Regions from separate parts of the Streptomyces sp. 135 genome, predicted to be linked through region 2. Evidence: riboswitches for the same ligand, from Rfam matches in the RefSeq annotation. Region 2 holds a riboswitch; the other holds the start of a gene.
The links. A riboswitch is a leader RNA that binds a small molecule or an ion and turns the genes downstream of it on or off. The one in region 2 is predicted to bind S-adenosylmethionine.

Region 1 (3,874 bases), 1.6 Mb from region 2:
CGCATCGACACGAGCGGCCTCGACCCCCGCCTCGCGGGCACCGACATCCGCAACCCCTGGGCGTAGCGTCCTCAGCGCGGCGGTCGACCTGGAGCGCGTCGTCCTCACGCGCGACCTGCGCGTCACCGCCGACCTCTCCGGCGGCCCCGGCACCGGCGCGTCGGGCGGCCTCGGCGCCGGTCTCGCCGCGCTCGGCGCCCGGCTCCTGCCCCGCTTCGACGTACTGCTCGACCGGGTCGACCTGGACGCCCGCCTGGCCCGCGCCGACCTGGTCGTCACCGCCGAGGGGGCCCTGGACCACCAGACGCGGTACGGGAAGGTCCCCGCCGAGGTGGCCCGCCGCGCGAAGCGGGCCGGCCGCCCGGTCCTGGTCCTCGCGGGCACGATCGGTGTCGGCGCCCACTCGGTGCGCGCGCTGGGCGTGGACGCCTACAGCGCGATCCTGCCCGCCCCGGTCTCGCTGACCGAGGCGCTCGGCCGGGGCGGCGAGTTCCTCACCGACGCGACCGAGCGGGCCCTGCGGATGATCCTGCTGGGGTCACGGCTGCCGGCCGGTCAGGCGGCGGCGCCGGTGTCCGGCACGCAACGCCCGTCCTCCGTGCGGTAGTTCCACCGCGCGCCGTCCGCCACCAGCTCCTTGACGGCGCGCACGAAACGCTCGACGTGCTCGTCGGGGGTGCCCGCGCCGAAGCTCACGCGGATCGCGTTCAGCGACTTCTCGCCGGGCGCGGCCTCCGGGGCCCCGCACTCGCCGGGCTCGCCGGGCTCACCGCCGAGCAGGGTGCGCACCAGCGGGTGGGCGCAGAACAGGCCGTCGCGTACGCCGATGCCGTACTCGGCGGAGAGCGCGGCGGCGAAGTGCGAGCTGTTCCAGCCGTCCACGACGAAGGAGATGACGCCCACGCGCGGCGCGTCGTCACCGAAGAGGGAGAGCACCCGCACGGCGGGCACCTCGGCCAGCCCTTCGCGGACCTTCCTGATCAAGTACTGCTCACGGGCCACCAGCTCGTCGAACCCGGCCTCGGTGAGCGCCTTGCAGGCGGCGGCGATGGAGTAGACGCCGATGACGTTCGGTGACCCGGCCTCGTGGCGGGCGGCGGTGTCGTGCCACTCCACGTCCACGCCGCCGCCCGCTTCCTTCGGGCGTCGCGCCACCTTCCGCGAGGCGCCGCCGCCCGCGAGGTAGGGCTCGGCCTCCCGCAGCCAGTCGGAGCGGCCCGCGAGAACGCCCGAGCCGAAGGGCGCGTACAGCTTGTGCCCGGAGAAGGCGACCCAGTCCAGGTCCAACTCCTGCACGGAGACCGGGTGGTGGGGGGCGAGCTGCGCGGCGTCCAGGACGATGCGGGCCCCGTGGGCGTGCGCGGCGGCGGCCAGCTCCCGCACCGGCCACAGCTCACCGGTGACGTTGGAGGCGCCGGTGACGCACACGAGGGCCGGGCCGTAAGGATCGCGGTCGGCGAGCGCGCGCTCCAGGTTCCGCACGGCCTCACCGGGGGTGCGCGGCGCGTCGAGGTAGGTGACGCGGGCGTCCCGCCACGGCAGGAGCGAGGCGTGGTGCTCGGTCTCGAAGACGAAGACCTCGCAACCGGCGGGCAGGGCGGCGGCGAGGAGGTTCAGCGAGTCGGTCGTGGAGCGGGTGAAGACGACCTGGTCGTCCTCGCGGCAGTCGAGGAACTCGGCGACGGTCGTGCGGGAGTTCTCGAAGAGGTCGGTGGAGAGCTGCGAGAGGTACCCGGCGCCACGGTGCACGCTGCCGTAGTACGGGGCGTAGGCGGCCACGTCGTCCCAGACGCGCTGGAGCGCGGGGGCGCTCGCCGCGTAGTCGAGCGCGGCGTACGTCACCTCGCCGCCGGTGACCAGCGGCACGGTGACGTCCCGGCCGAGGACGGCGAGCGGGGAACAGACGGACGGGTCGGCGGCAACGGCAGGAACAGCGGAAACAGACATGGCGAACTCCCGTAAGAGGCAGGTGAGTTCACTGCGTCGACGCGCGTACGCGGAGGTACGGCGGTGCAGTGATGAAGAGAGGAAGGTGTGCGGAAGAGGGGCGCCGAGGCCCTAACACATTCGCTTGCTCACGAGACTGCTCCCTTGAGGACCAGGACCCCAGGGCTGTGACATTCACCGATGTCCAGGGGTCCGCGCTTGCCATACGCCTCGCTGCGTACGGCCTGGTCTTCACCCGGGGCACCCCGCCACGGACGGAGGGTTGCCGGACAGCGGGCCGGGGCCGTAGTCGCTGTCACTCATGACCTGTCCAGCATCCTGCCACACGATCTTCGACGCGCAAGGCGCAGTCCATAATCCGGACTGCGCCGTGCGTCACACGGGTGAGCGGGAGATGGGCGGGAGCGTCAGCGGTTGCTGGCCGCCACCCACCGCTCCAGGGCCTTCCTCGCGGCCCCGGAGTCGATCGAGTGGGCCGCCCGCGCCATGCCCCCGCGGATCTGCTCGGCGAGCGGCGCGTCGGTCGGGGCGAGGGCGACCAGCGCCGCCGCGGAGTTCAGCAGCACGGCGTCGCGCACCGGCCCGCTCTCGCCGTCGAGCAGCCGCCGGGCGACCTCGGCGTTGTACGAGGCGTCGGCGCCCCGCAGGGCCTCGACGGGCACCAGGTCGATCCCGACGGCACGGGGGTCGAAGGCCTCCTCGCGCACCGAACCGTCCCGCACGATCCACACCCGCGAGGTCGACGTGGTCGTCAGCTCGTCGAGCCCGTCGTCGCCGCGGAAGACGAGGGAGGAGTTCCCGCGTTCGGCGAAGACGCCGGCCACGACGGGGGCCATCCGGGCGTCGGCGACCCCGACCGCCTGGGCGCGCACCCTGGCCGGGTTGGTGAGTGGACCGAGGAGGTTGAAGACGGTCCGGATGCCGAGCTGGCTGCGCGCGGCGCCCGCGTGCCGCAGCGCGGGGTGGAACTTCACGGCGAAGCAGAAGGTGATGCCCGCCTCCTGGGCCACCTCGACGACCCGCTCCGGCGTGAGCTGGAGGTTGACTCCGAGCTTCTCCAGCACGTCGGACGCCCCGCTGGCCGAGGACGCGGCGCGGTTGCCGTGCTTGACGACCTTCGCGCCGGTGCCGGCGATGACGATCGCGGACATCGTGGAGATGTTCACGGTCTTGGCGCCGTCACCGCCGGTGCCGACGATGTCGACCGTCTCGCCCGGCACCTCGATCACGTTGGCGTGCTCGTACATGGCCCGTACGAGACCGGAGATCTCCTCCACGGTCTCGCCCTTGGCCCGCAGCGCGACGACGAACGCGGCGATCTGCGCGTCGGTGGCCTCGCCGCGCATGATGCGGTCCATGGCCCAGGCCGTGTCGTCGGCGCTCTGGTCCCGCCCGTCGAGCAGGCCGTTCAGTACGTCGGGCCAGGAACGGCCCGCCGCGGTAGTGCCTCCTGCGGGGGTCACAGCGCTCATGGCCGCTCCTGGTGTTCGTCTGTCAGGGGAGGAAAGTGCCCGACACGTCGGGTGGGTCCACCCTATCCAGCCTCCGGGACGGCAAAGAGCCCCGTCCATGCACTGGACGGGGCTCTCGCCGTGGCGACCGTGGGTCAGAGCTCAGGGAGCTCGCAGGTGATCAGTGGTGGCCGTGGCCGCTGGTGATCTCCTTGTACTCCTCGACGGTGGGCTTGGGGATCTGGTTGTCCTCCCCGTAGTAGCCCTTGGAGAGCTTGGCCCGGAGCTTCTGCGAACCGGACACCTTGCGCTCGACGCCGTTCTCGTCGACCGTCGGGCCGATCTCGAGCGGCTTGTACTGCTCGTGCGAGGTGAGGGTGTGCAGCTGCCCCTGGTCGAGCGGCTCGTGGATCTCGATGAACTCACCGTGCGGCAGGCGCTTGATGATGCCCGACTCGCGGCCGTGCAGCACCTTG
Region 2 (3,874 bases):
ATGCCGCGCACGATGTTCTTGGACAGCTCGGTCCTGTCCACCCGCACGACCGTCTTGCGGCCCTCGCCCACCTGCCGCCGCAGCGTCGCCATCCGCTCCTCGACGTCCTCGCGCCGCGAGCGCTCCCGCAGGAAGTCGGCGTCGGCGCCGAGGCCGTGCACCCCGATCCGCGTCCCCGACGTCCCGCCGAGCACGCGCACGCAGCACTCCGTGAACGCGTCCGCCCAGCGGCTGGTGAGGAAGCCCAGCCGGTCGGCGCCGAGCATGCCGCGCAGCACCTGCTCGGCCACGTCGTCCGGCAGCATCCGGAAGTAGTCGGCGGGCGCCCACGGGGTGTGCGAGAAGTGGCCGATCCGCAGGTCCTCGCGGAGTTCGCGGAGCATGCCGGGGACCAGCGTCAGGTGGTAGTCCTGCACGAGGACCGCCGCGCCGGGCGCCGCCTCGGCCGCCAGCGCCTGGGCGAACGCGCGGTTGTACGTCTCGTACGCCGCCCACTGCGCGCGGAACTCCGGGCCGAAGACCGGCTCCAGGGGCGTCTGGTAGAGCATGTGGTGGACGAACCACAGGACCGAGTTGGCGATGCCGTTGTACGCGGCGGCGTGCACGCCCTCGCGGGAGCCCGCGTCGACGTCGAGCATCCGCACGCCCGGCTCGCCGACGCCGCGCCGCACCGCCTCCCGGTCGCCCTCGGAGAGCGCCGCGCACACCCACAGGGCGGCGGGATCCTCGGAGGAGTCGCCGATGGCGCTCAGGCCGGAGACGAGGCCGCCGCCGCCGCGCTTGGCGGTCAGTTCACCGTCCTCTCCCACTGTGTACGAGACGGGGCCGCGGTTGGACGCGACGAGTACCTGCGCTGCTGCTGACTGAGCCGGATCGGACACCATGTGGCAAAACGTAGCCCGTCCGGGCGGCGGGCAAACGTACGGTTCCCGGCCTCACGCCACGCGTCGGTGCGCGTACTCCGCGATGCCGGTCATGGGCGGCCGTTCCTCGGTGTCCACGGCGTGGGTGCGCGGCACGAAGCCCTGCCCGCCCTCCTCGTCCCGTTCGAACTGCGTCAGCTCGGGCCGTACGAGATGTCCGCGCGCGAGCCGGACCTGCGCCGTCCGGTAGATCGCCGCCGCCATCCGGCCGAGCGCCTGCCCGTCCTGGTGGCGGTGCTTGCGCACCCCGACGTCGACCTGCGCCAGCGCGTCCAGGCCCACCGTGTGCAGCGCGTCCACGAGCAGCCCCAGCTCCACGCCGTATCCGACGGGGAACGGCAGCCGCTCAAGGAGGGACCTGCGGGCCGCGTACTCACCGCCGAGCGGCTGCACGAAACCGGCCAGCTGCGGCCAGTGCATGTTCAGCAGCGGCCGCGCCATCAGCTCCGTCACCCGGCCGCCCTGACCGGCGGCCTCGCCGAGCGGCCGGTCGTACATGGCCTTCACGAACGCCACGTCCGGGTCGGTCAGCAGCGGGCCGACTATCCCCGAGACGAAGTCGGCGGAGAACTCCCTGAGGTCCGCGTCGACGAACGCCACGATGTCGCCGCCCGTCACCAGCAGCGAGCGCCACAGCACCTCGCCCTTGCCGGGGAGCGGCGCGACGCGCGGCAGGATCTCGTCCCGGTGGACGACCTTGGCGCCGGCCTTCCGGGCCACCTCTGCCGTGCGGTCCGAGGAGCCGGAGTCGATCACCACCAGCTCGTCGACGAGCGGGGCGCGCTCCATCAGCGCGCGGCGGATCTCGGTGACGATCGCGCCGACCGTCTCCTGTTCGTCGAGGGCGGGCAGCACGACGCTCACCGTGGCGCCGGACGCGCGCTTGGCGGCGACGAGCCGGTCCAAGGGGCGGTCGGCGACCGACCAGGAACGCCTGTTCAGCCAGCGCTCGACCTCTTCCAGCACGGTCAGGGTCCTCCCATATGTGATCCATCTCGCGGTTCGGACGACTATCTCAAGGGTCCAGGGCTTCGGTTACAGTCTTGAACAACGCCGGTGACCATCGCATGTCGGGGTCACCGTCGCGTGATCGGCAACGATCCACAACTGAAACCCACAATCGAATACCGCTCATCCAGAGGGGCAGAGGGATACGGCCCGTTGAAGCCCCGGCAACCCTCCCGCCGACCGCGAGGTCACGGTGGGGAAGGTGCCAATTCCGTCTCGCGGCGAGATGCGCCGCGGGGAAGATGAGGAGAAAGGGCCTCGCCTCCATGGCTGTGCAGACTGTCGCCACCGAAACCCCCGCCCCGACCGTTGACCTCGGTCCCGCCTCGGGTCTCTCCTGCCGCGAGTGCGGAACGCGCTTCCCGCTCGGCCCGATCTTCGCCTGCGCCGAGTGTTTCGGCCCCCTCGAAGTCGCGTACGACCTGCCCCTCGGCGACCCGGAAGCCCTGCGCAAGCGGATCGAGGCCGGGCCCGCCAACATCTGGCGCTACGCCCCGCTGCTGCCCGTCCCCGCCGACGTCGCCGACAAGCCGAACCTCAACCCCGGCTGGACCAAGCTCGTCAAGGCCGACAACCTCGCGCGGGAACTGGGCGTCGAGCAGGGCAAGTTGTTCGTCAAGGACGACTCCGGCAACCCCACGCACTCCTTCAAGGACCGCGTCGTCGCGCAGGCGCTGGAGGCGGCCAGGGCCTTCGGCTTCACCACGCTCTCCTGCTCCTCCACCGGCAACCTCGCGGGCGCCGTCGGTGCCGCCGCCGCCCGCGCGGGCTTCCGCTCCTGCGTGTTCATCCCGCACGACCTGGAGCAGGGCAAGGTCGTCATGGCCGCGGTCTACGGCGGCGAGCTGGTCGGCATCGAGGGCAACTACGACGACGTGAACCGCTTCTGCTCCGAGCTGATCGGCGACCCGCTGGGCGAGGGCTGGGGCTTCGTCAACGTCAACCTCCGGCCGTACTACGGCGAGGGCTCCAAGACCCTCGCGTACGAGATCTGCGAGCAGCTCGGCTGGGAGCTGCCCGACCAGCTGGTCATCCCGATCGCCTCGGGCTCGCAGCTCACGAAGATCGACAAGGGGCTCAAGGAGCTGATCGCGCTCGGCCTCGTGGCCGACAAGCCGTACAAGATCTTCGGCGCGCAGGCGGAGGGCTGCTCGCCGGTGTCGGCGGCGTTCAAGGCCGGCCACGACGTGGTGCGCCCCCAGAAGCCGAACACCATCGCCAAGTCGCTGGCCATCGGCAACCCCGCCGACGGGCCGTACGTGCTCGACATCGCGCGGCGTACGGGCGGTGCGGTGGAGGACGTGAACGACGAGCAGGTCGTCGACGCGATCAAGCTGCTCGCGCGCACGGAGGGGATCTTCGCGGAGACCGCCGGGGGTGTGACGGTGGGCGTCACCAAGAAGCTGATCGAGGCGGGGCTCATCGACCCGGCGCTCACCACGGTGGTGCTGAACACCGGAGATGGCCTGAAGACGCTGGACGCCGTCGCTGAGACTTCGCAGGCCACCGCGACGATCAAGCCCAGCCTTGAGGCGTTCCGCTCCGCGGGTCTGGCCGGTTAGTCCTCGCCGCGCAGTTCCCCGCGCTCCTTCCAGGGGCGCCCACTCCACGTATCTCAAAGGTGAACCCCATGAGCGTGAACGTTCGTATTCCCACCATTCTGCGTACCTACACGGGCGGGCAGGCCGAGGTTGCCGCCGAGGGGGCGACCCTCGGTGAGGTCATCGCCGACCTGGAGAAGAACCACACCGGCATCGCCGCCCGTGTCCTGGACGACCAGGGCAAGCTGCGCCGCTTCGTGAACGTGTACGTCAACGACGACGACGTCCGCTTCGAGCAGGGCCTGGAGACGGCCACTCCGGACGGCGCGGGCGTGTCGATCATTCCGGCGGTCGCCGGCGGGTGATCCTTTTCCGCAAGTTCCCTGCGTAATCTGAATTGCC

Region 1: linked by a shared signal. The riboswitch ahead of KKZ08_RS10400 (aminotransferase class V-fold PLP-dependent enzyme) and the one ahead of thrC (threonine synthase) in region 2 are both predicted to bind S-adenosylmethionine.

The regions. Positions count from the first base shown of each region.
Region 1 is NZ_CP075691.1:2,301,125-2,304,998, forward strand. Features, by position in the region: partial or broken gene KKZ08_RS10395 (glycerate kinase) at 1-607, shown strand, start outside; gene KKZ08_RS10400 (aminotransferase class V-fold PLP-dependent enzyme) at 556-1,947, opposite strand; SAM riboswitch class IV at 2,137-2,254, opposite strand; gene trpD (anthranilate phosphoribosyltransferase) at 2,355-3,419, opposite strand; gene KKZ08_RS10410 (cytochrome bc complex cytochrome b subunit) at 3,580-3,874, opposite strand, start outside.
Region 2 is NZ_CP075691.1:3,895,965-3,899,838, reverse strand. Features, by position in the region: gene KKZ08_RS17455 (trehalose-6-phosphate synthase) at 1-884, opposite strand, end outside; gene KKZ08_RS17450 (glucosyl-3-phosphoglycerate synthase) at 936-1,889, opposite strand; SAM riboswitch class I at 2,052-2,180, shown strand; gene thrC (threonine synthase) at 2,198-3,493, shown strand; gene KKZ08_RS17440 (ubiquitin-like small modifier protein 1) at 3,562-3,837, shown strand.